Regions from separate parts of the Fictibacillus sp. S7 genome, predicted to be linked through region 1. Evidence: riboswitches for the same ligand, from Rfam matches in the RefSeq annotation. Region 1 holds a riboswitch; each other region holds the start of a gene.
The links. Region 1 has a riboswitch for lysine ahead of lysA (diaminopimelate decarboxylase). Riboswitches for the same ligand answer to the same signal wherever they lie in the genome.

Region 1 (10,970 bases):
TAAGGGGTATGCCTTATGGATGTCGAGGTTAAAGGCGGTAAAAACGAATCGTACTTTAAGGATGAGGAAATCAAGCTTTTGATTAAACGAAGCCAGGAAGGCGATCAGTCGGCCCGGGACTTGATCATAGAAAAAAATATGCGTTTGGTCTGGTCGGTCGTACAGCGGTTTATCAACCGCGGTTATGAACCGGATGACCTCTTCCAAATCGGAAGCATTGGGCTTTTAAAGTCGGTCGATAAATTCGATTTAAGCTATGATGTTCGTTTTTCCACGTATGCCGTTCCGATGATCATAGGAGAAATCCAGCGATTCATTCGGGATGATGGAACAGTAAAGGTCAGCCGGTCGTTGAAAGAAATGGGAAACAAAGTCAGAAAAGCGAAGGATGAATTGTCCAAAGTACTTGGTCGAACCCCGACGGTCAACGAAGTCGCTAAGAAGCTGGAGATCAGTGTGGAAGATGTTGTGCTGGCACAGGAGGCCGTACGGGCACCGACTTCCATCCATGAAACCGTATATGAAAATGACGGAGACCCGATTACTCTGCTTGATCAGATTGCAGACAGCACCGAAAATAAGTGGTTTGACAAAATTACCTTGCAGGAAGCCATTGAATCGTTGGATGAACGAGAACGCCTTATTGTTTACCTTCGCTATTATAAGGACCAGACACAATCGGAAGTCGCTGAGCGGCTGGGAATCTCGCAGGTGCAGGTATCCCGGCTTGAAAAGAAAATTTTAGCTCAGATGAAAAGCCAGATGGATGAATGAATCCATCTGGCTTTTTTGTGTGGAAGCTTAAATGTGAATGCAGGTTTTTGCTATGGTAATTGATGGATAATTCTTGGAAGAAGAATGATATAACTTTATCAAATCCATACTAAACAAGAATGTTGAATATCAGGAGGTGCAGCCATGAAAGAATCTGCTGTTTACATAAGGATGAGACAAAAGGTTCAGGTTGTGCTTGAGCAGCCCGTGACACTTGGAACGGTTGCCCAGATAGTGGCTCCTCCGGCCCTGCAAAAAAAGCTGCAAATGCTGGTCATTTACCAGGTAAAGCCAGCCGATAAGCATTTAATCGTCCTTGATGTGATGAAAGCTGTTCAGCATATTCAGCACGTATGTCCGGGCATTGAAATCCAAACAGTAGGTCCCGCTCAATCGATTCTGGAGATCCAGTACCAAAAAAAGAAGCTTGCGCCTGTCTATTTTGTGCTGGTCTGGCTGCTATTATTTATTGGGTCCGCACTGGCCATCATGAACTTTCATGAGGATGTAAGTATGCAGGTGGTCCACCAAAAAATTTATTACATGGTGACGGGCACTTATGATAACCAGCCGTTGATTTTGCAAATCCCCTATTCCTTGGGACTTGGGATTGGAATGGTTCTTTTTTTTAACCATGTCTTTAAGAAGAGACTGAATGAAGAACCTAGCCCGCTTGAAGTAGAGATGTTTAAATACCAGCAGGATTTGGATCAGTACGTCGTCATTCATGAAAATAAGGAAACCGAGAAAAAAATTCATGGTGATTAAGAGCGTGTTTTTGGCCTTTATCGGTTTTGGCGGGGGAATTGCGGTAGGATCGGGGTTTGTGGCTTTTCTTACGGTGCTTGGCATTATTCCCCGCCTGATGCAGCTCAGTAAAACCTTTTGTTATATCAGGGCGTACGAATGGAGTGTCATCCTCGGTGCTGTCCTTGGCGGATGGGTAAATTTAAAGGATATATCCTTTCACCTTTCCCCGTTGCTGCTCGTGCCGATAGGTGCCTTCTGCGGAGTCTTTGTCGGTATGCTGGCAGCAGCGCTGACTGAGGTCTTGAATGTCATGCCGATTCTTGCGAAACGGATTGGAATGGGCGAAAGGCTGCTGGTCATCCTCATGGCGATTGTTTTAGGAAAAGTGCTGGGCTCTTTGTTCCACTGGATGGTTTACGTTAACCAATAAAAAAGAAGGAGTAACAGGTAATGTCAAATAAAGAACAACAACAAGAATATGCAAAGAAAATCAAACCTCTTCAGCCTAAACCCCCATACTTTATCAATTGCCTGAAGGCGTATTTGGTCGGCGGGCTGATTTGTGTCATTGGCGAGGCACTTATGAAATTTTACATGACCTATTTTAATTTTAATGAAGAAACTGCCGGTAATCCGACCGCGGCCACACTGATTTTAATTGCTGCCCTGTTGACGGGCATTGGGGTGTATGACAAGATCGGACAGTTTGGAGGAGCGGGATCAGCCGTACCCGTAACCGGTTTTGCCAATGCCATAACTAGTGCTGCACTGGAGCATAAAAGTGAAGGCATTGTGCTTGGGATCGCAACCAACTTATTTAAATTGGCAGGTGCTGTTATCGTCTTCGGAGCTGTGTCTGCTTATATTTTCGGAATGATACGATATGCGTTCAAAACGCTAATGTAAAGGAGTGAGGAACATGAAGCTGCAAGGAAGACAGACGTGGAAATTTGGAGATAAGGTTTTCCTGAATTCCACAGGGACAGCAGTTGGCCCGATGGAAAGTGAAGGGCCGCTCGGTTCTTTATTTGATGTAAGATACAATGATTTGCACTGTAATGAAAAAAACTGGGAACTTGCGGAACGGCGTTTGATGGAAGACTCCATCGCAAGTTGCCTTAACAAGGCCAAACTGACGAATGACGACATTAACTTTTTTCTCGCCGGTGATCTTTTGAATCAGGTAGTTACGGCAAACTATGTGGCGCGCGGCAATGAGATTCCATTTCTGGGCGTTTTTGGCGCCTGCTCCACATCAATGGAATCCCTGGCCGTGGGTGCGGCATTGGTAGATGGCGGGTTTGCCCAAAGGGTTGTGGCGGCTGTCAGCTCTCATAATGCAACGGCTGAGCGGCAATTCCGTTATCCGACGGAATACGGCGGTCAGAAACCGGATACCGCCACATTTACGGTCACAGGGGCCGGGGCTGCACTGATCAGCAGTGAACCCTCATCGGTCAGAATCACATCTGCCACGATCGGAAAGGTTCATGATCTTGGCATAAAAGATCCATTTGATATGGGCTCGGCCATGGCTCCAGCGGCAGCAGACACAATTATGGCGCATTTGAAAGAGACCGGCATGGCCCCCGAAGAGTATGATCTGATTGTGACGGGTGACCTGTCAGGGGTGGGAGCCCCCATTGTAAAGATGCTCTTGAAGGAAAAAGGAATTGATGTCTCGGGTAATCACAGAGACTGCGGATTGATGGTATACCGGCCGGACCAGGAAGTATTTGCAGGGGGAAGCGGCTGCGGATGCTCAGCGGTGGTCACGTATGGCCATTTGATAAAAGAACTGAATTCCGGCAGCCTGAAGCGGATTCTTGTAGTGGCAACCGGAGCCCTCTTAAACCCGACGATGATCCAGCAAAAAGAATCCATCCCTACCATTGCTCATGCGGTGGCTCTTGAAGGAACCAAGGGGGGAAGCAACTGATGGATTATTTATGGGCATTCCTTGTGGGTGGTGCTATTTGTGTGGTGGGCCAGCTGCTGATCGACATTTTTAAACTGACCCCTGCCCACGTAACAACCTCCTTTGTTGTTCTTGGTGCATTGCTTGATGCATTTGGCATTTATGATAATTTGATCAAGTTTGCCGGAGCCGGGGCAACTGTCCCCATTACAAGCTTCGGACATAACCTCCTTCATGGAGCGATGGCTTCAGCGGAGGATCATGGTTTTATCGGAATTGCCATGGGAATATTCGAGCTCACTTCAGCAGGGATTTCATCCGCGATTTTGTTCGGTTTTCTTGTGGCCTTGATATTTAAGCCGAAGGGGTGAATCTGGTGGGAAAAAAACGCGTCATTCTGATAACAGACGGGGATCTTTATGCACTGCGTGCGGTAGAGCATGTCGCCCGCGAAATTGGAGGACGCTGTATTTCCCACTCATGGGGCAATCCTTCAAGGTTAACCGGCCAACAGCTTGTATCCCTGATCTTAAAAACGCCATATGATCCCGTGCTCGTCATGTTTGATGACTGCGGATTCCGTGGGGAAGGACCGGGGGAACTGGCTATGCGCGCAGTATGCGGACATCCGGGAATTGAAGTTCTCGGGGCCATAGCAGTTGCTTCAAAAACACGTCATTCCGAATGGACAAAAGTCCACTTCTCCATTGACCGCTATGGAAACTTTACGGAATTTGGCATTGATAAGAGCGGGCTCCCTGATCTTGAAACAGGGAGGATTAACGGTGACACGGTTTACATTCTTGATGAATTAAACCTGCCGATCGTCATTGGGATCGGTGATATCGGAAAAATGGCTGGACATGATGCGGTGGAAAAGGGGGCACCCGTCACCAGCCTGGCGGTGGCGACCATCCTGGAAAGGAGCGGATTTAATGCAGGAATCAAAGGAAAGACAGAAGACACCAATCAGTAAAAAAATCCAGGAAAACGAACATGAGCTGAAATCGAGGCTCGGGATTGGTGTCAGTTTTGATGTAGGAGTCAGAAAGCTTCATGTCTTGAAAAAGGAAGTTCAGATCTACTATTGCACGGGGCTATGCGACAGTCTCTTTATCATTGAAATTATGCGGGAGATCATGGACATGGATCATGGGCACCGTGCGCCTTCCAATGTCAAAGAAATTTTGCACGATCACCTTTCCCATCAGCAGGTGGAGTTGACGGATAACCTGGAGATTGCCATAGACAGAATGCTTTCCGGACTGATTTCTGTATTTTTGGAAGGCGAAGACCAGGCATTCATCGTTGATGTAAGAAGCTATCCTGGCCGTCAGCCGGAAGAACCGGACACTGAGAAAGTGGTCCGTGGCTCAAGGGACGGATATACCGAGAACATCATCATTAATACAGCTCTGACCCGCCGGCGTATCCGCGACGAGCGGCTGCGTCATGAAATAATGCAAGTCGGAAAGCGTTCCAAAACGGATATTTGTATATCTTATATTGAGGATATAGCTGATCCAGGGCTTGTCGATCTTGTTAAACAAGAACTTCAGAGTATTGATATCGATGGTATCCCCATGGCCGATAAAACCATTGAAGAATTTCTTGTGAAACAAGGCTGGGATCCTTTTCCGCTTGTCCGGTATACCGAACGGCCGGATGTTGCGGCCCAGCATTTAATGGAAGGCCATGTTCTCGTAATCACCGATACGAGCCCAAGTGTTATCATTACACCGACAACCTATTTTCACCATGTACAGCATGCAGAGGAATTCCGTCAGACGCCGATGGTCGGGGCTTTTATCCGCTGGGTCCGGTTTACCGGCATCATTGCCTCGCTTCTCCTCCTGCCGCTCTGGTACCTTTATGCTACACAGGAAGGACTGCTGCCATCGAATATCGATTTTATCGGACCAAACAAAACGACGAATATCCCTTTGTTCCTGCAAATTGTCTTTGCGGAAATCGGGATTGAAATCCTGCGAGTAGCCGCGATACATACCCCCAGCCCGCTTTCGACGGCGATGGGCTTGATCGCAGCGGTGCTCATTGGCCAGATCGCCATCGATGTGGGACTGTTTGTTCCGGAAGTCATATTATATGTATCAGTCTCAGCGATCGGAGGGTTTTCTACCCCAAGCTATGAACTCAGTGTTGCCAACAAAATGCTCCGGCTCGTCCTTCTGGTGCTAACGGCCATCTTCCATGTGCCCGGGCTTGTCGTAGGCGCCACTCTGCTGCTTCTGTATCTTGCTTTTGTGAAAAATTTAAATACGCCCTATCTGTGGCCTTTTATCCCATTCAACGCCAAGGCGTTTGTGCAGATCATGATCCGGCTCGCTGTGCCTCTATCGAAAGTCCGGCCGAGCATCGTTCATCCGCAAAACAGCAAAAAGCAGCCAACTTCTTAAGAAGTGTTGCCGATTATCAAAATTTGTGATAAATTTGTTCATAACAATTGGATATGCCTCATTTATAAATAATGGGGTAGAGGCGCAAAGCGGATGAGTAGGATGATGGAGTGAATGGACATGATGAAATCATTTTAAAGGCCAATTTGCCGAAGTGTGGGAATGATCCATCCATTCTCATGCTGGGCCGCTGCCGAACAGACAGCGGACTGTCACTGCAATGCTTGCAGTGGAGAACTATTCCGGCAAATGGGGGTACGGTAGTAGACAGCCAGTGTACCTTATACATGGGCTGTCTTTGTTTTTTTCGTCGGAAAAGAATCTCTGCAGGATAGAAAAGGGGAGATTATGATGTACTTACATGGCACAAGCTCGATTAATGAAGATAATCATTTGACGATCGGCGGGCTGGACACGGTTCAGCTGGCACAAAAATACGGAACACCGCTTTATATTTACGATGTGGAATTGATCAGGCAACGCGCAAGGTCGTTTAAAAAAGCGTTTGAGGAACAAGGCATAAAAGCCCAAGTGGCTTATGCGAGCAAAGCATTTTCCTGCCTTGCGCAGGTCCAGCTGGTGGCAGAGGAAGGCTTAAGCCTGGATGTTGTTTCCGGGGGAGAGCTTTATACAGCTCTTGCTGCTGGATTTCCTGCAGAACGCATCCATTTTCATGGCAACAATAAAAGCTATGATGAGCTACAATATGCCTTGAAGTCCGGAATCGGATGCTTTGTTGTGGATAATTTTCATGAGCTGCGCATGCTTAATGAGCTCTGTGACAAAATGAATACACAAACGTCCATTCTTCTTAGAATCACTCCTGGTATCGAGGCTCATACCCATGAATATATTCTAACGGGACAGGAAGATTCAAAGTTTGGTTTCGACCTTCAGAATGGCCAGGCGGAAAAAGCAGTGATTGAAGCACTGGATTCAGAAGCAATTACCCTTCTTGGGGTTCATTTTCATATCGGTTCGCAAATTTTTGAAACAGCGGGTTTCATTCTGGCCATTCAGAAACTGTATGATTACCTTGCCAAATGGAACAATGAATTGTCCTTTTTTCCCAAAGTTTTAAATCTTGGTGGTGGATTTGGGATTCGTTATACAGAGGCAGATGAACCGCTCGAGCCCAAAGAATACATTGAAGCGATGATCGGTGAAGTGACACGACTATCTGCTTCAAATTCAGTTTCAGTACCTGAAATCTGGATTGAACCCGGCCGTTCGCTCGTTGGTGACGCAGGAACCACCATCTATTCGGTCGGCTCACAAAAGGATATTCCTTCGGTCAGGCATTATGTGGCAGTAGACGGAGGGATGAGCGATAATATCAGACCTGCACTATATCAGGCCCAATATGAAGCGGCACTTGCCAACCGGGCGCGAGAAAAAGGAACAAAAAAGGTGTCTATTGCAGGGAAATGCTGCGAATCCGGGGATATGCTCATATGGGATATTCTTCTGCCCGAAGCGCAAACCGGTGATTACCTTGCTGTATTCTGTACAGGGGCCTATGGCTATTCCATGTCCAACAACTACAATCGTATTCCAAGGCCTGCGGTTGTATTTGCGGAAAATGGAGAAGAACAGCTCGTCGTCAAAAGAGAAACCTATGAAGACCTGCTAAGGCTGGACCTGCCGTTAAAAAACGGCGTATTGGCCGGTAATTAATCAAGCTCACTGGACGCTCGGCCAAAAAAAGCATAAAATAGGGAAGTATGCTGAATTCAGGAGGTAATATACATGAAAAAAGGTTCAATTGAATTTGAAAACGGAGAAAAAATATCAATCGAGCTGTTTCCGGAAGAAGCACCCGGAACGGTAGCAAACTTTGAAAAGCTTGCAAACGAAGGGTTTTATAATGGGGTAACTTTCCACCGTGTTATTCCCGGCTTTGTAGCACAAGGCGGAGATCCTACGGGAACAGGGGCAGGCGGCCCTGGGTATACCATTAAATGTGAAACCGAAGGAAACCCTCACAAGCATGTCGCTGGTTCATTATCCATGGCGCACGCAGGAAAAGACACAGGCGGAAGCCAGTTCTTCATTGTACATGAGCCGCAGCCTCATTTGAACGGTGTTCATACCGTTTTCGGACAAGTGACAGAAGGCATGGATACCGTGCTTCGCATCAAGCAAGGCGATGTCATGAAAGAAGTCAAAGTCTGGGAAGAATAATAGCAGAAAAAGCCTCCATTTTAGGAGGCTTTTTTATTTGTTTCCATTTTCTTATTCCGCTGTTTTGTTTTTTCGTTTTTTTTGTGCTTCCCGCTCACGAATGATTTCGCTGCGGTCCCGGGTCCGGTGTTTATGGATAATCTGGTCATTATCCATATCGCTCACAGCTCCCCATAAGGAACCATGTTTCATTATGGATTGGCAGCACACATCAAGAAGACCCTCATCTGTAACAGGAAGATTCATGTCGGTGTAGGGGCTGCGGGTGGAGATATCACTGAGCCGTTTTTTTAACTGATCAAGCAACAGGGAATGATCAAGACCCAGTTCTGTAAGGTTCTCTTTTTGGCTGTTAAGGCGTTTAATAGCACTTTCCATCATTCTGCGCGCCCCTTCATAGTTGCTCCTTCGTTGATGATAAAGGGAGACAGCAATCTGAATCAGGCCCACCCAGACGTCATTTTGCATGCCTTCTTTTTTCCAGTGTTCTTCGAGGACTTCATGGCACTCGAAATAATCCCTTGTTCCATGAAAGTATGCCAGAAAGTCAATATAAGCTTCAGGGTACATTGAAGGTCCTCCTTCGGACAGGTTCTTCTTTATTCTACTAAAAAAAGAGAAAGCAAAAAAGGAACTCCCTTTAAAATATGGTATAATTCCGATACAAGATACATTGTAGAAACAGAGGTTGCGAGAATGAAATACAGCGTGAAGATAGATGCATTTGAAGGTCCTCTGGATCTGCTTCTGCATCTTATTGGTACGTATGAAATTGACATTTATGATATCCCGGTCGCGGTCATAACGGAACAATATATGAATTATATACATACCATGCAGGAATTAAAACTGGATGTAGCCAGCGAATATTTGGTAATGGCTGCTACACTGCTTGCCATCAAAAGCAAAATGCTTCTTCCCAAACAGGAAGTTCTCGATTCCGATGATCAGCTTGATCTGGATGAGGATGACGACCCGCGGGAGGATTTGGTACGAAGACTGGTGGAATACAGGAAATTTAAACAGGCCGCGCATGATTTGAAAGAAAAGGAAACGGCGAGAAGCATGATTTTCACCAGAGAGCCAATGGATCTCACTTCCTATGAAAATGAGGAGGAAGCCCTGAATCCTGTTGCCAATGTAACGATTTATGATATGCTGGCGGCCATGCAGAAAATCTTTGCGAAAAAAATGGAGAGGGTTCCAAGAAAGACGACCATTGAGCGTCAGGAAATTCCGATTGAAACGCGGATGCAGCAAATCATTCAGGACATCAGAACCTCGGGCAGAAAGAAATTTTCAGAGCTGTTTACCACTTCGAGCAGGGAGCACCTTGTTGTTACGTTTCTCGCTGTCCTGGAGCTTATGAAAATGAAAGAAGTAGAATGCGAGCAAGAAGATAACTTTAGCGAAATCTTTATTTATGCACCAAAGGAGAATGAAGTTTGAAGCAATCAGCAGAACAGAAAGCAGTCATTGAAGGACTGATCTTTGTATCCGGAGAGGAGGGCATTGACAAAAAGCAGATGGCAGATGTTCTGCAGGTTAGCTTGACAGAAGTTGAAGCACTGCTAGAAGAACTGCTCAATGACTATCGGTCGGGCTCAAGAGGAATGGAAATTATCGAAATCGCCGGTTCCTATCAATTTGTGACAAAGCGTGAGCATGCATCTTATTACGAGCGGCTGGTCGCAGCTCCGTCACACACCAGTTTATCCCAGGCCGCCCTTGAATCACTGGCGATCATCGCCTATAAGCAGCCCATCACCCGGGCAGAGATTGAAGAAGTAAGAGGGGTAAAAACTGAAAAACCGCTGCAGACTCTCTCATCGAAGGGATTGATCGCCGAGATGGGCAGGGCTGAGGGAACAGGGCGTGCCATTTTGTACGGAACGACCAAGAGTTTTCTTGAACATTTCGGCTTGAAGTCCCTCGAAGAACTTCCCCCACTTCCTGAGCAGGTCAATGACGGGTCCATTGAAGAGGAAGCAGACTTGTTTTTTTCAAAGTTTCAGGAAACCATGGATGAATGAAAAGGAGCTGAGGATTTGTTGGAAATTCGATCATTTGCCGGATATGAGCTGCAAAAAGCAAAGTCTAATTCCCCTGAGGACCTTTTTAACCGTTCGGAAGTCAAGTATACCCATCAGGGGAAGGACCGTTCCTTTGAGTTGCTGTATGTGAGATTTCTAGAAGAACAATTGCCGGATCTCACAGAGCAGCTCACGATGGAAAATGGAGAGCAGCTCGCTGTGAAGGACATTGCTGCTCTTGCCTGCCTGATGCAGGCGGATGGCTATCTTGAACGCCGGAAAGTATATATCAATAATCAGGATCAATTCTCTATTCTGTTTCAGAATCTTGACTGGAACAAAGTGAAAAAGATCTGGGTCCAGTTGGAACAGCATAAGTCAAATCCTAAAGAATGCCTCCTTTAAACAGGGGGCTTTTTTCTATTTACAAGCGTAAAAGGAAAGGAAAAAGGGAAAACTCATATAACTACTTATTCGGAGGTTCGTTCATGCCTAAAATTCTATCCGTCCAAACAACAAACCTGCCCCACAAACTGGAACAGGAACAAACACTTGAATTTGCAAGAGGCTTATTTCGCCGCTCGTTTAAGGACATTGAACGGCTTTTGAAAGTCTTTCATAATGGAGAAATCAAAACGCGCTATTTCGCCAAGCCGATCGAATGGTTTGCCGAACCCCACTCTCTGCAGGAGAAAAATGACTCATATATCGAGAGTGCGACCCGGTTTGGCGGCCGGGCCATTCGAAAGTGCTTGCAGGAATCTCCGTTTTTAAACCGTCCGATTGATTATCATGAAATTGATGCCATCTTCTTTATTTCCAGTTCAGGCTTAGCCACACCGAGCATCGAGGCCAGGATTATGAATAAATTGCCGTTTTCCCCGCATACCAAGA
Region 2 (10,970 bases), 2.1 Mb from region 1:
TACCCCTCATGGCACTCCTTTAAAAGCTGTGGGGACACTTGAAGAAGTTCATCCGAAAAAGTGGAAAGTACATACTGAGGTATTTGCAGGTGAGACTCTTTGTGTAAAAGGAGAAGTGACGGCAGTCGTGATGCCCGATTCCTTCCTGAAACAAACAAAAACCACCAACCCTTCATAGGGGTGGTGGTTTTATTTATCGGGCCCTGACGTTGGCAACAATGCCTTCCTCGTCGTCCAGCACCAATTCCAGACCAGCGGAAATCGGATCAATATTCATCTGTGTATCCAGATAAAAACGAAGTGCTTCAATAATGTTCGCTTCGATCAGCACTTGTTTTCTGCCTCCAACGTAAGCTTCAGCCGAAAACCCATAATCATCATCAAAGAGCAGTTCTACCTCAACGTCTTCTGGAGCTGCTTCCTTTTTATTGGCAAGGTGCAGACAAAGGGCGTTGATAATGTCCTGCTCAGAGAGCATTATCGTTTCCATCGATCATACTCCTCACGCTTGCGGCGGCTGTTTTTTATGTTTGAGAAGATACGAGTAATCAGAGAAATAATGACCAGAATGGCGATCACGTTAATAAAGAGGCCAAGCAACGAACCAAGTCCGCCCATATTACCAAGCAATCCGCCAAACAGCATACCCGCAATACCACCGAACATCATGCCTTTTAAGAATCCGCCTTTTTGGGATTTTGCAGCTGTGCTTTTATTTTTGCTGAAAATGCTGTTTTGCTGTTTGTTTTGGGTACTTTTGTTTTGGAAAAATGAATTTCCGCTTCCTTTGTTCGAATTGAACGATTTAACCCCCGAGCGATAGCCTTTCGCACTTACAGTCTGGGCATGATCATGAAAAACAATGTCTTTTACAGGCATCAATACAAACGTCATGACCAAGGTAGCCGCAATCATCTTTTTTAACATGTTCTATATTCCCTCTTCCATTTTATAGTCTAAAAAACTTGTCCTCTATCATATACGGTAAGGATAACAAAAAGTTTCATTTTAATCCAAAATTTTAAAATTTGTTTTCGAGACAAATCACCGAATAACGAAGGATACCTTGTCATTTAATGGTTCCATGGATGTCCTCCATTCTAAAATGTGATCCATTTAACTATACTATCTAGAAGAGGCTTTTTTCATGGTTAACCCCTTAACTTTGGAATTTTTTTCAAGTGTTTTTAGTCCGGTTTATTTTTTTAATCAACGTATTATGTATAATGGAGTTGAGTCCAACTAACAACGATATTCTGACAACGGGAGAGTTTTTAATGATTGAAGTTGATGACGCCGGAAACGGGTGTCCGATTCTGGGAGAAGTATTTGCGGCAAGACGGATGGAAACAGGAGAGCATGCAGCCGTTTATATCCCGCTTCCACAGGAAACGGCAGACAGAACATCCAAAGAAGAGCACATCATGTCTCTTTTGGAAAAATTAAACGTGCGAAAGGATGAAAAACTTCTCCTGTGCCGTGGAAATACACTGAATGGATTCAGCCACTTTCTGGAGAAACGAGGGTACCACGTAGAACGGGGAAAAATCTCCGAAGAAACCGATCAAATCGCTGAAGCCTTTTTCATGGAGTGCCTGTATGAAATCGGCTTTCCAAGGGACTTGTCCCTGTCTGACAGAGCCTACTATGAATTTTATCAAATGGTGAAAATTTGGTACATCTGTTTTTATAACGGCAAACAAAACCTGTTTAAATCCGATCGAAAAGGCAATGTGAAACGGCGTGGATTTATGCATAACCCCGTTTACCATTATCCTCAGGTACTCGGTATGCTGTTTTATCACGACCAATAAAAAGAGACACGTTTAAAACTAATCGTGTCTCTTTGTTATTCATTATTCAGTTACTGCTCTACAAGCCGAACATCCTCATCAGTCATAAAATAATCATGGTATCTCATCAGCTTGTCCTTAAGATCATCTGAAACACGCTCGGCATTGTAGGCACATACCGTAATGACCTTTACATTTTTGAGCATTTGATCGACTTCGATTTCAAATTTTTCAAGCGTCTCTTCAAGCTCCTCCTGCGAGCCCCATTCCACATGACCCCATGTCCGGACAGAATTATCCTTTTCGATTAAAGGGGTTACAATATCAGAGAACTTGGATAAAATTGTTTCCGGATAAAAGTTGCCATTCCAGAAGTAAAAATCAAAGTTATTAATGAAATGCACGCTCTCTATCTGCTTTGGTGTTAAAGTTTTTTCCAATTCCTTTTGAATCATTGGAAAAATGCGTTCGTTTTCCAGAAACAGTATGTACTCCTATGTACTCCCCCTGCTCAATACCCGCCATAATGTAGGACACTGCGTTTTGAATATAATCCTCCACTTTATCAGAATAATAAAAGACATGAATGCCTTGACCTTGCATGGATTCCTGTTGAGTGAACTGCGTAAGGCTTTTGTTCAATTTTGTATCCCCTTCCGCCTGACGTAAATGTTAATATGTTAATTCTTCAAAAATGAAAAATATCCTTTATTTTAATAAGAAAACAGGAACCGATCGATCAGGCTCCTGTTGTTATCTTATTCAAAATCGCATTCTTTAAGAGGTACAACTTTTGTTTTGTGCTTGAACTTATAACCAAGCCATACGGCCAAGAAAACGGGTATACCAATATAGGAAACGAGCGCACCTTGCCAATCGATCGTATCGCCGGTAAAAGCGGAATAATTTTGTCCGAGAATAACGACGAAACAAAGCAGGAAGGCGAATATCGGGCCAATCGGGAACCATTTTGCCCGGTACGGAAGATCACGCAAATCCCTTCCTTGTGCCACATAGGCTTTTCGGAAGCGGTAATGGCTGATCGCAATTCCAAGCCAGGCTATAAAGCCCGACATCCCCGAGGCGTTCAACAGCCATGTATAAATGGCTCCGTCACCAAATAAGGAAGCAAGAAATGCTACTGCTCCAACTGCAGCCGTCACGATCAGCGCAGGAACAGGAACACCCCGAGAATCCAGCTTTGCCAGAAACTTGGGAGCTTTTCCGTCACGTGCCAGGTCCCACAGCATACGGGTCGATGCGTACATACCAGAGTTACCTGCAGAAAGGACAGCGGTTAAAATGATCGCATTCATGACAGATGCGGCAAAGGCGATTCCCGCTTTATCAAATACCAGGGTAAACGGACTCACGGTGATTTCACTTCTTGCCAGCCTGCTGTCCGTATAAGGAATGATTAAGCTGATCACTAGTATCGCAAGAATATAGAACAAAAGAATGCGCCAGAACACACTCTTGACTGCTTTTGGAATGTTCTTCTTCGGATCTTCAGTCTCCCCTGCTGCCACACCAAGCAACTCCGTTCCCTGAAAGGAAAAACCTGCTGCCATAAAGACGCCGAGCGTAGTAAAGAATCCGCCATTGAACGGGGCATCACCAATAGTAAAGTTTTTAAAGCCAATGGCTTCTCCGCCGAGAATTCCAAAAATCATAAGCGTACCGAGAATTAAAAAGATAATAACCGTAACCACTTTAATAAGAGAAAACCAGTATTCTGACTCTCCAAACCCTTTAACGGATAAGTAGTTCAATAAGAACATAATTGCTAAAAACAACGCACTCCAAATATAGGAAGGCGTATCAGGAAACCAGAACTTCATGATGAGCGTAACCGCTGCAAGCTCTGCCGCAATGGTGATCGCCCAGTTGTACCAATAATTCCAGCCCAGGGCAAATCCCACGGAAGGATCCACAAATTTTGTGGCATAGGTACTGAACGATCCTGCCACCGGCATGTAAGATGCCATTTCCGCCAGGCTTGTCATCAAAAAGAAAACCATGATGCCAATGACTACGAAGGATAAAAGCGTGCCCCCGGGTCCGGCCGTATGGATCGAGCCTCCACTCGCCAAAAACAGGCCGGTTCCGATGGTTCCACCCAGCGAGATCATCGTTAAGTGGCGGGACTTCAGTTTACGCTGTAGTTCTCCTGAAGCCGCTGGTGTTGAATTCTTTGCTGTGTTTTGCATAAAAAAACTCCTTTTCATTTTGGAAGGAGTGGGAAATAAAAAAAGCCGCCAAAACGCAGTTTGACGGCAGTTCTATTCTACCCGCATCATGCCTTCCGTAAGATAGCGCATCCCACTCACCGGTAATGTGAGCGTGACAGTGCTGTTCCTTTTCGAAAACAGCCCCAATTCATATTTCCAGAGATAAACATGAATTTCGGCAGCTTTTCCTTTCACACGGAGTCTATGATGTCTTTCTGCATCTCGTACGTCCTACTAATAAAAGCCGCGACCTCTACCTCATCGGATTGATGAGGATTTTTGAAATATCCAGTTAGTTGACGCTAGTTGCTATTATAAAACACGAACATTAACTGTTCAACTGTTTTTTGTTTCCAAGGTCTCTTTTGCAGCATTAATGTACGTTTGAACCTTTTCTATAGATGAGGCAAATCTTCTGACTGGGAACAGGGCCAAACGTGGCTTTTATCCGGCTTTAACTAAAAACGGGTAAGGGATCAGGACAAATTGGCCAAAATTGGTGGCTACGACCTAATCACCGGTCTTGTATTAGTGGCCTATGCCTTTATTGAAAATCTGCAGGCCACCGTTTTAATGCCTGTCGTTCTCATTGGATTCATCATACTGCTTGGATATGTGAATACAAGAATGGTTGAATAGAACCTCTCCTGCTATAAAGGATTTACAGTGCTCTTGTCAAATAGATAAATGGAGAATCATGTGAAAGGAGCGATTGAAATTGAATCGAGTTCTGTCCCCCGTCTCATGTAAAGTAAATAACGTATTTATTCACGTTACTGATTTAAAAAAAAGCCGCAGAATGGTACAGCAGACTGCTTGGGCTCCCAACGCCGGAGCACGTCGAATCTCCGGTATACAATCTCCCGGTTACGGGCGAAACAGGCTTAACCCTGGATGACCACGCGTTTGACCCGGATTTTATTTTCAGCCCTTCAAAGCACCCGCTGTTTAATTTTTTGGTAACCGATGTAGATGAAGCTTACGAGTTCATGAAAGAGAACGATATTACCATTGTCAGAGAAACGGAACGCATCGGGGATGTTGCCTTTTTCAATTTTACAGATGAAGACGGCAATGTACTGATGATCTGCAACTGTTAAAACTAAAGGAGGAATTTCAATATGAACCATATCGCTGTATTTTGTGGATCCAGGAGCGGCAAATCAGAAGTATACGTAAAGGAAGCCGCAAGACTGGGAAAAGAACTCGCTGAACGCGGCATTAGCCTCGTTTATGGCGGATCAAGTGCAGGCGTGATGGGAGCGGTCGCTGACGCCGTTATGAAGAACGGCGGCCAGGTCACAGGCATCATGCCGGAATTTCTTAAAAAACGTGAAATTGCCCACAAAAACTTGACCCAATTGGTTGTGGTGGATTCCATGCATGAACGTAAGGCAAAAATGTCCGAATTGGCCGATGGCTTTATGGTTCTTCCAGGCGGGGCCGGAACACTTGAGGAATTTTTTGAGATTTTTACATGGGCCCAACTGGGACTGCATCAAAAGCCGGTCGGTTTACTTAACACCAACGGCTATTATGACCCGCTCCTTTCGCTGTTTAACCATATGACCAGTGAAAATTTCATGGAGGAGAAGCATCATAAAATGGTGCTTTCATCGGCTGAACCCAAGGATCTTCTCGATCAATTCAGCTCCTACTCCCCGCCTAGCATTAAAAGCTACCTGACGGAGAATCGTACATAAATTAGTTTTGAAGAGGCTGGCATGTCCGGCCTCTTTTTGGATTACGGTTTTATGAAAATGACCTGATATGCAACTATTTCGTGTCGAACCGCAATTAAATTTGCCAATACCGCAAGTAACAAACTCAATCTCCCCTAACGACACCTGTAAATAAAGTAAAAAGACAGCTGATCGGATCAGCTGCCCCTATTTTTAGGCTGATTTCTTTTCAACTGTTGTTTGCTTTCTTCCAAAACCATTTACAACAAGTACTCCAGCAATCGCAACTAATCCCCCTATGAGAGATAAGGTACTTGGCCACTCGCTTAACCAAATCCAGGCGGTCAGGATCGCAACCCCCGGTTCCAAATAGATCATGCTGGCCACAGAGCTCGCTTTCCCTGCCGATAAAGCAATTGCCCATGTAACATAAGCAATCGCAGCCGGAAAAATGCCGACATACAGGGTAGAAATATGGGCTTCCAGTGTAGCATGCCCGATGGAATCTAGAAGCCCGGGAGCAAACCATAAAAACGGCAGTGTGCCCGCCCACGTCACATAGGCGGTAAGCTCAACAGGAGAATAGCGGGTTAAAAAAGCCTTCTGAAAAACAAAAAAGACGGAAGTCGCTACTGCGGCCATTAACACGAGCAGGGCACCGCCCGAAACCGTCAATGACGAGGAGCTCCCTAATGTGATCAGCACAATTCCGGTTAGACCAATAGCCAAACCCGTCCATCCTGGTATTCCAAGGTGTTCCTTCAATACAATAACAGCAAAAAGTGCTGTAAATATCGGGGCTGCTCCAATCAGCATGCCAGCCGTACCTGCTGAAATGGTTTGTTCACCAAATGTGACTCCAATATGATACATGCTGATTCCCACCCATCCGAGCAGGAGCAGCCGCAAAATATCTTGTTTTTTCGGTAATCGAAATCGGACCCCTGGCATAATTGCATACAGAATAAATGCAAATGAGGCGATTAAATACCGAACAAGCACCAGATGGCCCGCAGAGTAACCGCCGTGCAGGCTATATCGGATAGCAGCAAACGTGGATCCCCAAATAATAATCGTTATTAGTGCCATGCTTAAAGCCTTTGCGTTCATCATTTCACCTTCATTTTTTCAAATCTGAACCGTCTCTCCACTCTATCTATTTCCTTTTCTACGATCACAACTCCTTTTTTTATATCAAAAAAAGCCGCCCAATAGGCGACTTGTCTTTCAATTAAAATAAGCTCTAACGATTATGACAACTGTTCTTTTTCTTTTTCTCTTTTTTTACCTTCTTACATTTAAGAACATACTCTGAAGAAGAGCTAGAAGAGCTAGAAGAACTGGAAGAACGTTTGGATTTCTTTTTATGAGATGAACATCCACAAGAACGGTGCTGGAGGAATGACATTATGATCACCTCCTTACTCTCAAATCGAGACGAAGATACGAATCTTCTAATCTCTTAATAGAGTATGTTAAATCTGGTAGTTGGTGAGAATAATGGAGTAAAATGTGCTGTTTTCCCATAACGTAACTATCAATCTTTCATCTGTATCCCTCGGTATTTGCGGGCTTCCCGGCCGCCTCTACCTCCACAAGATACCTCCAGCAGTCCGGCCGGGTTCCGTCGACATCCGTAAAATGATAAACCTTCGCCAGTTGGCCGCTTGATAGAGACTGACCATTCCAGCGATGACGCTTGGCATCTTCAGCAAGTGCAGAAACAGCCCGTCCGATGTAACGCGGTGACTCTGAGATGACAAAATGAGGTTCTGTCTTTACGGCATCCCTCCAATTCTCCTCTGTTACCCTAAACGTCTCCAACATCAATTCCGAGCGGAGCCAGCCAGGGGTAAGCGATACTGCCGTACCACCATACGGAGAAAGTTCATGCGCCAATGCTTTTGCCATTGTGATAACTCCATTTTTTGCAAAATCATAAAACAAAGAAAGACGGTAATTGTTTTTGTTATAGTCTTCTGTTCCATCTGTCACTTCAACCACCAAGCCTCCTTTGTTTTTAATGAGCAGCGGCAACGCATAATGGCTGGTTATAATATGGGTATCAATCGCCAGGCGCAGCATCCGGAACCCTTTTTCCAAAGAGTGTTTCCATACCGGTGTATTCCACTCTGCCAGATGCTCGCTTCCCCATATATCATTAACCAAAATGTCCAATCTTCCCTGTTCTTTTTCGATCCGATGAATCAAGGTTTCCACCTGCTCAGGCACAAGATGGTCGGTTTGCACAGCAATACCCGTTCCTCCTGCTTTATTTACCAGTTCTGCCGTCTCTTCGATGGTTTCAGGACGCCCGTATTCAGAAGTTTCGGTTCGTGTGGTACGCCCCGTCACATAGACGGTCGCTCCAGCTGCACCCAGTTCCACCGCTATTCCCCGTCCTGCTCCTCTCGTACCGCCTGCCACCAGAGCCACTTTTCCCTCCAAAGGTTTCACAGTATCTGCCTCCTTGCTTTTTCCTTCACTCTATCACTAAAGGATGACATCCTCTGTCATATATAAACTGTTATTCTTTACACCCTGTTCCATGTCCGTTTTTTTTTAAAACCTTGGCTGCTTTAAAATACTTTGTGCATAAAAATCAATGCGGCTAAGTGAAACGTTTTTATTCCTTTTGAATATTCGCAAAATATGGTAAAGTTTAAATAACATTTCCTGACAAAGGAGCATGCCAATTGATTGTTGAATGTGATAAATACTATATGCCCCGAAAAAACCGTGTATTGCTGTTGCCTATACAATGGCGAGAAGAATTTAACATCTCAGAAAATGACCTATTGTCAGTACATAAAGAAAACAACAGGATCATCATTACAAAGAAAAAAAACACTACTGGCTTTTCGCCAAAATTCATCAAGATCAATAAAAAAGGCGTCATCACCATTCCCAAAGCCATCGACGATGAACTGGAATGCTGCTTGCACCAGCTTTACATCAACCAGGACGAGAATTCCTTTTTGGTTGTCCCAGTAACGACAGAAAAGAGCAGCTGATTTAATCAGAGCTGCTCTTTTCTTTATGTTATTTTGATTGCTACTTAATCTTTGCTCGCCAAACCCCTCCTGCGCCATGAGTAAAGCCGCAAGCTAAGGCAACCAGGCCAATGTAGGCCAGAACGCCAGTAACCCATGTGTTCACAACCGAATCCCAATTATTAAAAAAACGTAAAAATCTCCCCTTATTTGTACATAGAACCCTTCCCATTCTTAAAGTGCGTATAACCGTTTAACAGAAAGAGTTTTATAATAGTAAAGAAAGAATTTGGTTATGAAGGGCGGCTAATTAACATGCAGCATCAAAAACGGATACGCGACTATGGAATTCAAATCGGACGGTTGGAACCGGGGCAGCACAATGCTATTACTGATGTGAAAGGAGTAACAGTAGGCCATGTAACGCTCAGCGAAGGAAGCATTCAGACCGGGGTGACAGCCATTCTCCCCCATCCCGGCAATCTTTTTAAAGAGAAGCTCATTGCATCCTGCCATGTGATCAACGGCTTTGGAAAAACGATGGGCACAATTCAAATGCAGGAATTGGGCGTGATTGAAACCCCGATTGTATTAACCAATACTCTTAGTATTGGAACCGCTGCTGATGCAGTGATTCAATATACAATGGAGCACAACCCAGAGATTGGCCGCACCACAGGAACGGTGAACCCGGTCATTGGGGAATGCAACGATATGCTGCTGAATGACATACGCGCTCAATATGTAACGAAGGAGCACGTGTTTCAAGGGATACATAACGCTTCAACGGAGTTTGAGGAAGGCAGTGTCGGCGCGGGAACCGGTATGCTGTGTTATTCCTTAAAAGGAGGCATCGGCACCTCCTCCCGCACTTTTCAGCTCGATCATGGCACGTACACCATTGGTGCACTCCTATTATCCAACTTTGGGATATTAAGTGATCTTATGATCAACGGGCGGATGATTGGCCAGGAATTAAAAGAAGCCCTTCTGCAATCGTGGGAGGAAAAAGACAAGGGTTCCATCATGATCATCATTGCCACGGACTTGCCTGTGTCAGAGCGGCAGCTGAACCGAATCATCAAGCGATCTGTTGCAGGGCTTTCAAGAACCGGATCCATTATTACGCATGGCAGTGGTGAAATTGCCATTGGATTTTCAACCGCTATAAAAATACCACACACTAAGCCGGATGATTGTTTATCCATTCCCGTGATACATGAAGAGGATATGGATACCGCCTTCCGTGCAGTTGGGGAAGCCGTGGAAGAAGCAGTGCTGAATTCGCTGGTAACCGCTACCCATGCCGTGGGCAGAGACGGCAACGAACGGCCGGCTTTTAAAGATTTATTACATCAATTTCATATTGAGTTATAAGGACCATAAAAAACTTCCTCATCCATTGATAGATGAGGAAGTTAAATATTTTCGGCCCAAATCATATGATGGCTTCCTTCTCCCCAATAATCCTTCATAACGTACTTTGGCTCACCTAGTTTTTTTCTCCATACCATTTGAGCCTGTTTGTAGCCGCTGTCCAGGCAGAATTGATTGATTCCTTTTCCCTTCATGTCAGCAAACAGGTGATTCAACAAAGCTGTTCCTACTCCCTGTTTTTGATAGTCCGGATGGACGTACACTGTTCCAATCTCCAGCCAATCTTTCAACGCTCGGTTTGTACAATTGATGATCAGCGCATTGGCTGGTCCGTAAGAGATGGTTCCAATCATTTTTTTCTCGCGAACATCAACGGCAATCAGAAAATAATACTCTTCTCCATTACGGGTGAAATCTCTCTGCAGGAAATCCTTCTTCTGTATCATTTCCTCTTCCATCTCTTCTGTCAGATGGGATATTCCTTCCTTTTTAAACGTATGTTTAATGACCGTTATAAAAAGCTGATTCAATTCCTCCTGATCTGCCTTTTCCGGTCTTCTAATAATCATTCCGTTCACGCTGCATTTTTGCATAGTAGGTTTGCTCTCCTCTTCCAAATGAAGTTTTTAGTCCACCAAGATAGGGAAAATGTAAATTAGTAACAGTACGACAAGGAGGCCAAAACAGATGACCATTTTTTCAAAAGACGCGCTAAAAGATCAGCACATCATTATAACAGGCGCGACAGGCGGCATCGGCTGGGAAACTGCCCTGGCGTGTGCAGCAGCAGGCGCCAATATAACCATTACCGGACGTAACGAAGACAAACTCGTTACACTCAAAGGGAAGTGTGAGGAATTGAATTCAAATAATTCCGTTCATCTGTTCAGTGCT
Region 3 (10,970 bases), 470 kb from region 1:
ACACAAAAATCGTGTTGCTGTGCAAGAGTTCCAACGTCTTTCGGCTCTGAACGCCTGGTTCAGCTTTTCTTGATCCAGCTTCAGCAGGCAAAGCCTCGGCCGTTTCACTCTCTCACCTCAACACAAAAATCGTGTTGCTGTGCAAGAGTTCCAACGTCTTTCGGCTCTAAACGCCTGCTTCAGCTTTTCCAACTAATACTCAATCTCGTCATAGTCGGCTGGCTGGGTGGTGAGCTCGTTGTTGTTTTTCATGCCAATTTCGCTTGAGAGTTCATGCTGTGATTTAATTTTGCCATGGGGGTGCTGGGTTTCTTTTCCCGCTCTTTGTTCCCCTTCTCTTCGTGCTTTGGAATGGGTCATTTTTTCTCCTCCTTTGCGCTTTACTGTTAGTATGCGGTCTAGAAACACAGTCAATCCGCGAAAAAAAGTGGTAAAAAGTTTTTAAATTTTAAAAATATATGTTAAATTGAATGCGTTTTCACTATAATATTGTATGAGAGAGTATTTTAAAGAAAGGCGTGAATTAAGGAGGAGATAAAAGTGGAAAGAAGATGGCTAAACCATTATCCACCCGAAATCCCCAGTGAGGTTGACTACAATGAAAAGCCTTTATTCACGTACCTGGAAGCAGCAGCTAATATAAACCCAGAAAAAACTGCTCTTCATTTTTTAGGAAAAGAATTATCGTATCAGGAGCTGCATGACAGTGCGCTCCGCTTCGCCAACGGATTGGTTTCCCTGGGAATAGAGAAGGGGGACCGGGTGGCAATCATGCTGCCCAATTGCCCGCAGGCAGTCATTGCCTACTACGGAATTCTCCTTGCCGGTGGAATTGTGGTCCAAACCAATCCTCTTTATACAGAAAGAGAACTAAGCCATCAGCTGGAAGACAGCGGGGCTGTGGCGATCGTTTGTCTGGACCAGTTGTTTTCAAGAGTAGCGGCGGTCAAAGAGGAAACTTCACTAAGGCATGTGGTTGTCACAGGCATTAAGGACTATTTGCCGTTCCCGAAAAACGTGGTTTATCCGTTTATCCAGAAAAAGCAAAAGCCGTATATTTTGGTTGATGTCCAGTATGGTGGAAGTGTTCATGCATTTAAAGAAATGCTGAACAACAGCAGTACGTCAAGAATTCCCCTGGAAATTGATCCAAAGGAAGATATTGCGCTCCTGCAGTATACAGGCGGAACGACAGGGCCCTCAAAGGGTGTGATGCTTACGCATTCCAACCTCGCCGTCAACGCTAAGCAATGCAGCATCTGGATTTATAAACATCAGGTCGGGGAAGAAGTCGTGCTGGCGGCACTTCCGTTTTTCCATGTGTATGGCATGACGGTGGTCATGAACCAGGCGATCATGACTCGGGCAAAGCTGATTATTCTGCCCCGTTTTGATGCCAAGCAGGTGCTCCAGACGATTCATAAACAGCGTCCAACTTTGTTTCCCGGAGCACCGACCATGTACATTGCCTTGCTGAACCACCCTGATTTAGGGAAGTATGATCTTTCCTCTATCAAGGCTTGCATCAGCGGCTCTGCTCCTCTTCCATTGGAGGTCCAGCAAAAATTTCAGGATGTAATATCGGGAAATATTGTCGAGGGCTACGGACTGACGGAGGCTTCTCCGGTAACCCATTGCAATTTTATTTACGGCAAAAAGGTAAAAGGCAGTATTGGTGTTCCATGGCCAGATACGGAAGCCGCCATCTATTCCACGGAACGGGATGAGCCGGCACATGTCGGCGAGGTCGGCGAGTTGATGGTGCGCGGTCCCCAAGTGATGAAGGGGTACTGGAACCAGCCCGAGGAAACGGGGGCGGTCCTAAAAGACGGCTGGCTGATGACCGGGGATATGGGCTATATGGATGAGGATGGATATTTCTATATCGTAGACCGGAAAAAAGATCTCATTATTGCCGGCGGCTACAATATTTACCCGCGGGAAGTGGAAGAGGTGCTTTACGAGCACGAAGCGGTAAAAGAAGCAGTAGTGGTCGGGGTACCTGACCCTTACCGGGGGGAAACCGTAAAAGCATTTGTGGTGTTAAAAGAAAACATGACTTGTACAGAAGAGCAGTTAAATCAATTTTGCCGCGAACATATGGCGGCATTTAAAGTGCCAAGGATTTATGAATTCCGTGCCGAGCTTCCGAAAACCATGGTCGGAAAAATATTGCGGCGTGTTCTGCTGGAGGAAGAAAAAGCAAAAGAACGGCAGACACAATCACCGGAAGCACAAGAGATTTAAGGGCCTTTTTAAAAAGGTCCTTGTTTTTTTAGCAAAAGAATTGAATAATAGAATTGACAGAAAAAAACGACTTGTTTTACAATTAATTTATGAATGAACAATCATTCAGTTTAGAGCAGCTCGTTTTGAAGTGAGGAGATTATCGTGAAACGTAAAGGCCCAAAGTATGACCAAATTATTGATGCCGCGGTGAATGTCATTGCAATTCATGGATATCATCAGTCCCAAGTGTCCAAGATTGCAAAACAGGCATCTGTAGCAGATGGGACGATCTATCTTTATTTTAAAAATAAAGAAGATCTGCTCGTTTCTGTTTTTAACGAAAAAATGGGAACCTTTATCGAAAAAACGGGGAATGAGCTGAAAGGAAAATCGTCGGCCGTTGAAAAGCTGTTAACACTGATCGAGATGCATTTCAATCTGTTGAATGAGGATCATCAACTGTCCATTGTCACCCAACTCGAGCTTCGCCAGACCAACCGGGCGCTTCGTGCCAAAATTGGTGAGGTTTTAAAGCGGTATCTGTCACTGATTGATCTCATCCTGAAAGAGGGGATGGAGGAAAACGTGTTTGACAGAACAATGGATACACGGCTCGCACGGCAGATGATTTTTGGGACGATAGATGAAACGGCGACGAACTGGGTGATGAACGACCACCGTTACGATCTGCCTTCCCTGGCTCTTCCAGTACACCGAATGCTTGTTAATGGATTAAGCAATAATGCAGGGAGCTGACGCCCCTGCATCAACCAGATAAATAAGGAGTGTGAGAGAATGGAGTTCTTACAGGTTCATAAAGAGAATCGCATCGCCACCATACAGCTCAACCGGCCCCCGGCGAACGCCTTGTCGACCCAGCTGATCCGCGAATTGTCCAAGGTGTTTGATGAACTTGAGCATGATGGTGAAGCAAAAGTGATCGTGATTAAAGGAGAGGGCAGATTTTTTTCTGCAGGGGCGGATATCAAGGAATTTACAACGATTCAGAATGAAGCCGATTTTGCGGAACTTGGAGCGTTTGGCCAGCAGCTTTTTGACCGGATGGAGAATTACCCGAAACTGATTATAGCTGCCATACACGGTGCCGCACTTGGTGGTGGCCTGGAGCTTGCAATGGCATGCCATATCCGTCTGGTTTCAAAAGAAGCAAAGCTTGGTTTGCCAGAGTTGCAGCTTGGGTTGATTCCCGGTTTTGCAGGAACACAAAGGCTCCCGAAATATGTAGGAGCGGCGAAAGCGGCTGAAATGCTCGTCACCTCGGAACCGATAACCGGAGAGGAAGCGGTGGCGTGTGGATTGGCGACAGCAGCTTATCGAGATGAAGACCTTTTTGAAAAGGCTTACAGTCTTGCGGGAAAGGCAGCGGCCAAGAGTTCTCTCTCCATCCGTTATACCCTCGAACTTTTGCAGTATGCTTCAAAAGGACAATACGCAGAAGGAGCCAAAAAGGAATCTCAGTATTTCGGAAAAGTGTTTGTCTCCGAAGATGGCCAAGAGGGGATTCAGGCATTTATCGAAAAACGAAAGCCAAACTTTAAAAACTAATTTTCCATTGGAGGGTTTCGCATGAATTTATATGTGATTTTAAAACGCACGTTCGATACCGAAGAGAAAATCAGCATTTCCAACGGGGAAATTTCCCATGACAGTGCCGAGTACATCATCAATCCGTACGATGAGTACGCAATTGAAGAAGCGATTACACTCCGTGATGCCCATGGCGGTGAAGTTACGGTTGTAACGGTCGGAACAGAAGAATCCGAAAAAGAATTGCGCACAGCACTTGCCATGGGTGCCGATAAAGCTGTTTTGATCGATACTGAGGAACTTGACAGCACAGATCAGTACACCACGTCTGCCGTGCTGGCTGAGTTTTTCAAAGATAAGGAATATGATTTAATTCTTGGTGGAAACGTGGCGATTGATAATGGTTCAGGTCAAGTCGGCCCGCGTTTGGCTGAACTTCTTGGAATTCCGCAGGTCACCACGATTACAAAGATCGAAATAAACGGCACGGATGTCTTCATTGAACGTGACGTGGAAGGCGATGTGGAAAAGATCGAAACGTCGCTTCCACTATTGGTAACCGCTCAGCAGGGATTGAATGAACCTCGCTATCCTTCTTTGCCGGGAATTATGAAGGCCAAGAAAAAGCCGCTTGAAACGCTGGAAATCGATGATCTGGACATCGATGAGGAAGATGTAGAAGCCAAAACAAAGACGGTGGAAGTATTCATGCCGCCTAAGAAAGAAGCAGGAAAAATCTTAAGCGGTGAACTTAACGACCAAGTTAAAGAACTTGTTTCATTACTACGCTCAGAAGCAAAAGTAATATAAGGAGGAATACAACATGTCTAAAAAGGTTCTGGTACTCGGAGAAGTTCGTGACGGAGAATTAAGAAATGTATCCTTTGAGGCTGTAGCTGCAGCAAAGGAAATTTCTTCAGGCGGAGAAGTCATCGCTGTCCTATGCGGTGAAGGATTAAATGAAGCAGGTAAAGCATTGATCCACTATGGAGCCGACCGCGTGGTACTTGCTGAACACAGCTTGTTATCCAACTATTCAACAGATGGATACGTTCAAGCGCTTTTGCAAGTGATTGACCAGGAAAAACCCGATGGATTGGTACTTGGGCACACAGCGCTGGGGAAAGACCTTTCTCCAAGACTTGCAGCCCGCCTGAAATCCGGATTGATTTCCGATGTGACGTCGCTTGAGCAAGCCGGAGAAAATGTGGTATTTACCCGTCCGATCTACTCTGGAAAAGCGTTCGAGAAAAAAGTGATCACAGACGGACTTGTATTCGTCACCATCCGACCGAACAATATCACGCCGCTTGAAATCGATGAAAGCCGCTCGGGAGATGTTTCTGCTTTAGCGGTTGATGTAAAGGATTTACGCACGGTTGTTAAAGATGTGGTCAGAAAAGCTTCCACAGGCGTTGACCTTTCCGAAGCGAAAATTATCGTGGCAGGAGGGCGCGGTGTAAAATCCCAGGATGGCTTTAAGCCGTTGCAGGAATTGGCAGATGTACTGGGGGCAGCGGTAGGTGCTTCCCGCGGAGCGTGTGATGCAGACTATTGCGATTACTCCCTGCAGATTGGTCAGACAGGCAAGGTGGTAACACCGGATTTGTATATCGCTTGCGGAATTTCAGGTGCGATTCAGCATCTGGCCGGCATGTCCAATTCTAAGGTTATCGTCGCAATTAACAAGGATCCGGAAGCGAGCATCTTCTCTGTTGCCGATTATGGCATTGTTGGGGATTTGTTTGAAGTCGTTCCCCTGTTAACCGAAGAATTCAAGAATGTTCTGGTGAAATCATAAGCAAAGGGCCGGCGGTCTCTGCCGGCTTTTTGTTTTTACAGCCCCATAAATGTTACAATGGGTCCAAATCTGAAGAAATGAGTGGGCAACTTGACGACACTAGCATTTGTAAGACATGGCCAGACCGATTGGAATGCCGCGGGAAGAATTCAGGGAATCATAGATATTCCGCTCAATGCGGATGGACGGGCTCAGGCGGGTGCTTTGGCCGGGCGGTTTGAGGGAGAACATTGGGATCTCATTGTGACCAGTTCACTCTCTCGTGCCCATGAGACAGGGCGTATCATTGCAGAAGTCCTTCATGCGCCTCTGGCCACGGATTCGCGGATACGCGAAATGAATTTCGGGCGCCTGGAAGGAACGGATGAAGCCGGTCGGATCAAGCGATGGGGAGAGCAATGGAACGACCTTGAACATGGAATTGAAAAGAAGGAAGAGGTCCTGAAGAGAGGATACCAGTTTCTTCAGGAGCTGACTGAAAACCATGAAGGAAAAAAAGTAATGGTCATCAGCCATGGGGCATTTATCGGTACACTGATCAGGGATATGATGAAAGCTGCGGAGTATGAAGCTTCACTCTTTAATACATCAGTGAGTATCCTGAACTATAGGGAGCAGCAATGGGAGTGCCTGTTGTTTAATTGTAACGCTCACCTCAAGGTTCCCTCACCAATGAATGGCAGGGTTTGATTCTGTCACAATTTGGGTACGATAAAGCATGAGCAAACAAATAGATGTAAATTAGGTTTGATGATATACTCTGTTTACATGCTGAAATTAAGGAGGCAATTTTAATATGGCAATTGTAAATGCAACTGATCAGACGTTCAGCCAAGAAACAAGTGAAGGCTTAGTGCTAGCAGACTTTTGGGCACCATGGTGCGGACCTTGTAAAATGATCGCGCCGGTTCTAGAAGAGCTTGCCAGCGAGAACGAAGATCTAAAAGTAGTAAAACTTGATGTTGACGAAAACCAGGAAGTAGCCGGAAAATATGGAGTAATGAGCATTCCAACTCTTATCGTTTTCAAAAATGGTGAGGTCGTTGACCAGGTTGTAGGCTTCCAGCCGAAAGAAGCACTGGGCGAACTGTTAAACAAACACAAATAAAAAACGAAGAAAGGGCTGGCCATGATATGGCTGGCCTTTTTCTTGGCATTAATTATAGAGAGCGTCTGTTCTTATGAACTGCAAAATTAAGGGTATCATGCTATGATATTACATAGAAAAAGGGGGGAGAGGCACGTTGGATATTATAAGAGAAAAGTTGGCAGTACTTCCCGATCAGCCAGGATGCTACCTCATGAAAGACCAGTTCGGAAAGGTTATCTATGTTGGTAAAGCAAAGGTCCTTAAGAACCGGGTAAGGTCTTATTTTTCAGGTTCGCATGATGGGAAAACTCAGCGTCTGGTCGCGAACATTGCGGATTTCGAATACATCATTACCTCCTCGGAGTTTGAGGCTCTCCTTCTTGAAATGAACCTGATCAAAAAATACGATCCGAAGTTTAATGTCATGCTGAAAGATGATAAAACCTATCCTTATCTGAAAATAACCGGAGAGGAACAGCCAAGGCTGTTATATACCAGAAAGGTAAAAAAAGATAAGGGCAAGTATTTCGGGCCCTTTGTCAATGCCTATGCCGCCCAGGAGACCAAGAAGCTGCTGGACCGTTTGTATCCGCTGCGCAAATGCGATCATATGCCAAATAAAGTGTGCCTGTACTACCACATCGGACAATGTCTGGGGCCTTGTGTGTATGATATTACGAAGGAACAGAATAAAAAGATGGTCGATGAGATCGTGAAGTTTTTAAATGGCGGTTTTCCCGAAGTTAGGGAAGAATTAACGAAAAAAATGCTTGCGGCATCAGAAGAGCTTAATTTTGAACGCGCAAAGGAACTCAGGGACCAGATCCAGCATATCGATGCCGTTATGCAGAAGCAGAAAATGATGACCGCTGATATGGCCGACAAAGACGTGTTTGGCTATCATTACGACAAAGGGTGGATGTGTGTTCAGGTTTTCTTCATCAGGCAGGGCAAACTGATCGAGAGAGACGTTTCCCTTTTTCCGTTCTATGGAGAAGCCTCCGAGGATTTCTTAACGTTTATCGGTCAGTTTTACCTGCAAAAAAGCCATATCCTCCCCAAAGAAATTATTTTGCCTCAAGAGGTAAACGGGGATATGGTGAACGAGCTGCTTCAGGTGAAGGTGTCGCAGCCAAAACAAAGGCAAAAGAAAGAATTTGTTGATCTTGCCACGAAGAATGCCCAAAATGCGCTGAAAGAAAAGTTTGCACTTATCGAGCGTGATGAAGAACGGACAATCAAAGCGGTCGAAAGCCTTGGAAAGCAGCTGAACATCCCGGCCCCTTACCGGATAGAAGCATTTGATAATTCAAATATCCACGGCACCAGCCCGGTGTCGGCGATGATTGTTTTCGAGGATGGTAAACCAAACAAAAAAGAGTACCGGAAATACAAGATTAAAACGGTAACCGGTCCTGATGATTATGCTTCCATGAAAGAGGTCGTGCGGAGAAGGTATTCACGGATTCTGAAGGAAAATGGACAGCTTCCGGATCTGATAATCATTGATGGCGGAAAAGGCCAGATTGCCGCAGCGCAGGATGTTCTTGAAAATGAATTAAATCTCTTTATCCCGGTGGGCGGATTAGCGAAGGATGAAAAACACCGCACGTCTCAATTGTTAATGGGAGACCCTCCGGAAATTATGGAAATGCCGAGAAACAGCCAGGAGTTTTATCTTCTGCAGCGCATACAAGATGAGGTGCACCGTTTTGCCATCACGTTCCACCGTCAGGTCAGGGATAAGGGCATGTTTCGTTCCAGCCTTGATAATATCCCGGGTGTCGGTGAAAAAAGAAAAAAACTGCTGCTGAGAAAATTTGGATCCATAAAAAAGATGAAAGAGGCGACTATGGAGGATTTCCGGGCAGCAGGCATCCCCATGGGGGTAGCAGAAGAAATCATGCAGGCGCTGCAAAAGGATCCATCATAAAAAAGGGTTGATTTTTAAAATCTGCTTTGCTACACTAAATACAAATTTTAATAGAGCGCCATACTTCAGTTTTTGAAGTGATGGTAGAGGAGCAAAAACCAATAGTAGGCAACCGGAAGAGAAGGAGCTCTTATGACGGTGGCTGAAAGGGGATTTTTGCCGAAGCTTTAGGAAACTTCCTTTTTCTTAAGGCTGGACCTGCATTGAATAAATGCAGGGCTGTCACACATTCCTTGCCCGGAGGATGTGTGGAGGACTATCTCACATGAGGGGAAAACATGCTGGCTTACTGTTGCCTATTCAAGCAGCAATAAGGTCTTTTCCTTATTGCTGCTTTTTTGTATTCATAAACAGTTTTACAGTCTGTTGAAAAAGTGGAAGCCAGGACTTGGCTGGCCATATCTGGGTGTCTTTTTAGCATAACAACTTTTTGCGGATGAGAAAGGATGGACCATTGTGGCGTTAATCGTTCAAAAATTCGGAGGGACAAGTGTAGGTACTCCCGAAAAAATCAGGAATGCGGCCAGACGGATTATTCAGGCAGCAAATGAAGGAAATCAGGTGATTGCGGTTGTTTCTGCCATGGGCAAGACAACCGACGATTTGGTAAAGCTGGCAGGAGAAATCACAAGCAAACCATCCAAACGGGAAATGGACATGCTGCTCACCACAGGTGAACAAATTACCATATCATTGTTAGCCATGGCTCTTGAGGAGGCCGGTCACCCGGCGGAATCTCTCACCGGATGGCAGGCGGGTATCCAAACGGAGAGCCTTCATGGCAATGCGAGAATATTGGACATTGATACGAAAAGAATCGAAACGCTCTTAAATGAAGGGAAAATAGCAGTCGTTGCCGGATTTCAAGGGTGGACAGCGTCGCAAAGGATTACGACTCTAGGTCGGGGAGGCTCGGACACAACAGCTGTTGCTATAGCTGCAGCCCTTCGTGCGGACAAGTGCGAAATTTATACGGATGTGACCGGTGTGTTTACCACCGATCCCAGGGTTGTGAAGCATGCGCGGAAACTGGCTGCCATTTCTTATGATGAAATGCTTGAGCTGGCCAATTTGGGGGCAGGGGTCCTGCATCCAAGAGCTGTTGAATTTGCCAAGAATTACGGAGTAAAGCTTGAAGTTCGTTCAAGTATGGAAGAGGAACGTGGAACAATCGTTGAGGAGGAAGCAGAAATGGAAAACAATCTAGTGGTAAGAGGACTGGCTTTTGAAGGCAATGTTACCAAAATCACAATTGAGAATCTCCCGAACGGATTGAATACACTTTCGTCTGTATTTTCTTTGCTCGCGGACAATAACATTAATGTTGATATTATTATTCAAAGTGTAAACAAGCAGGAAAAAACCAACATTTCCTTCTCCATTGACAGTGCCATTTTTGATGAGACGGTCCAGCTTTTGGAGCAGAACAAAGGACAGCTTGGTTTCAGCCAAATTCTCCACGAAGATGGACTGGCGAAGGTTTCTATTGTCGGCTCAGGGATGATCTCCAATCCTGGTGTCGCGGCACAAATGTTTAAGGCTTTATCTGATCAGAATATTATGATCAAAATGGTAAGTACCTCAGAGATCAAAGTATCCACTGTAGTTGGGCAGCAGGATATGATTAATGCTATTGAGACACTTCATGATGTATTTGAACTGGACGCGAGAGTACCAGTTCAACACGCATAATAACGTCCGGGCCATTTTGCCCGGACGTTTTATTTTTCTATACGTTTGCCTTATCGTTCAAAAAGTCGATCTCAAACCCGAGGTCCTCAAGGATTTGATGATCTGCAGTAGTTTCCTGTCCGCCTGTCGTCAGATAATCCCCGACAAAAATGGAGTTCGCCGCGTAAAGCCCCAGCGGCTGAAGGCTGCGAAGATTAACTTCCCTGCCGCCGGATATTCTGATTTCCTTCGCAGGGTTCATATACCTGAACAAAGCCAGTACCTTTAAGCAGAAACGTGGATTCAGATTGTCCATGTTTTCAAGAGGAGTGCCCGGAATGGCATGAAGGAAATTGACGGGAATCGAATCCGCATCGATCTCCCGGAGCGACTTGGCCATAGATATAATATCCTTGTTGCTTTCTCCCATGCCGATGATGACTCCCGAACAAGGTGAAAGGCCGGCTTCTTTTATTTTGTCTAGGGTGGAGACCCTGTCTGCATATGTATGGGTGTTCGTGATGACACTGTGGTGGTCTTCCGATGTGTTGATGTTATGGTTGTATCGTTCTACGCCTGCTTCCTTAAGCTGCTGTGCTTGAGTTTCACTGACAATGCCCAGGCAGGCGCATATTTTCATAGTATACGAGGATTTGATTTCCTTTACGGCTTCGATCACGGTTGTCAAGTCTCTCTGG

Region 2: another riboswitch for lysine. It lies ahead of DMO16_RS13300 (amino acid permease); the one in region 1 lies ahead of lysA (diaminopimelate decarboxylase).
Region 3: another riboswitch for lysine. It lies ahead of DMO16_RS00260 (aspartate kinase); the one in region 1 lies ahead of lysA (diaminopimelate decarboxylase).

Annotation. Positions count from the first base shown of each region.
Region 1 covers NZ_QJKL01000001.1:514,194-525,163, forward strand. Annotated here, with positions in the region: gene spoIIAB (anti-sigma F factor) at 1-3, shown strand, start outside; gene sigF (RNA polymerase sporulation sigma factor SigF) at 16-774, shown strand; gene DMO16_RS02650 (stage V sporulation protein AA) at 919-1,542, shown strand; gene DMO16_RS02655 (stage V sporulation protein AB) at 1,532-1,954, shown strand; gene spoVAC (stage V sporulation protein AC) at 1,975-2,430, shown strand; gene spoVAD (stage V sporulation protein AD) at 2,444-3,463, shown strand; gene spoVAE (stage V sporulation protein AE) at 3,463-3,813, shown strand; gene DMO16_RS02675 (stage V sporulation protein AE) at 3,819-4,418, shown strand; gene DMO16_RS02680 (spore germination protein) at 4,378-5,859, shown strand; lysine riboswitch at 5,929-6,107, shown strand; gene lysA (diaminopimelate decarboxylase) at 6,211-7,536, shown strand; gene DMO16_RS02690 (peptidylprolyl isomerase) at 7,609-8,043, shown strand; gene DMO16_RS02695 (DUF309 domain-containing protein) at 8,095-8,613, opposite strand; gene DMO16_RS02700 (segregation/condensation protein A) at 8,740-9,492, shown strand; gene scpB (SMC-Scp complex subunit ScpB) at 9,489-10,076, shown strand; gene DMO16_RS02710 (hypothetical protein) at 10,092-10,481, shown strand; gene DMO16_RS02715 (type III polyketide synthase) at 10,565-10,970, shown strand, end outside.
Region 2 covers NZ_QJKL01000001.1:2,576,970-2,587,939, forward strand. Annotated here, with positions in the region: gene DMO16_RS13275 (PaaI family thioesterase) at 1-178, shown strand, start outside; gene DMO16_RS13280 (YxcD family protein) at 194-490, opposite strand; gene DMO16_RS13285 (hypothetical protein) at 478-927, opposite strand; gene DMO16_RS13290 (hypothetical protein) at 1,278-1,814, shown strand; gene DMO16_RS13295 (MEDS domain-containing protein) at 1,865-2,248, opposite strand; gene DMO16_RS24325 (hypothetical protein) at 2,184-2,435, opposite strand; gene DMO16_RS13300 (amino acid permease) at 2,552-4,003, opposite strand; lysine riboswitch at 4,099-4,288, opposite strand; gene DMO16_RS24330 (hypothetical protein) at 4,511-4,663, shown strand; gene DMO16_RS13305 (VOC family protein) at 4,837-5,124, shown strand; gene DMO16_RS13310 (TIGR00730 family Rossman fold protein) at 5,146-5,727, shown strand; gene DMO16_RS13315 (DMT family transporter) at 5,920-6,819, opposite strand; gene DMO16_RS13320 (SDR family oxidoreductase) at 7,252-8,163, opposite strand; gene DMO16_RS13325 (AbrB/MazE/SpoVT family DNA-binding domain-containing protein) at 8,403-8,720, shown strand; gene DMO16_RS13330 (P1 family peptidase) at 9,015-10,076, shown strand; gene DMO16_RS13335 (N-acetyltransferase family protein) at 10,118-10,669, opposite strand; gene DMO16_RS13340 (SDR family NAD(P)-dependent oxidoreductase) at 10,764-10,970, shown strand, end outside.
Region 3 covers NZ_QJKL01000001.1:45,065-56,034, forward strand. Annotated here, with positions in the region: gene DMO16_RS25305 (DUF6254 family protein) at 193-360, opposite strand; gene DMO16_RS00220 (long-chain-fatty-acid--CoA ligase) at 541-2,247, shown strand; gene DMO16_RS00225 (TetR/AcrR family transcriptional regulator) at 2,392-2,985, shown strand; gene DMO16_RS00230 (enoyl-CoA hydratase) at 3,025-3,795, shown strand; gene DMO16_RS00235 (electron transfer flavoprotein subunit beta/FixA family protein) at 3,817-4,587, shown strand; gene DMO16_RS00240 (electron transfer flavoprotein subunit alpha/FixB family protein) at 4,601-5,578, shown strand; gene DMO16_RS00245 (histidine phosphatase family protein) at 5,669-6,268, shown strand; gene trxA (thioredoxin) at 6,375-6,686, shown strand; gene uvrC (excinuclease ABC subunit UvrC) at 6,880-8,601, shown strand; lysine riboswitch at 8,678-8,868, shown strand; gene DMO16_RS00260 (aspartate kinase) at 9,058-10,293, shown strand; gene bioB (biotin synthase BioB) at 10,331-10,970, opposite strand, start outside.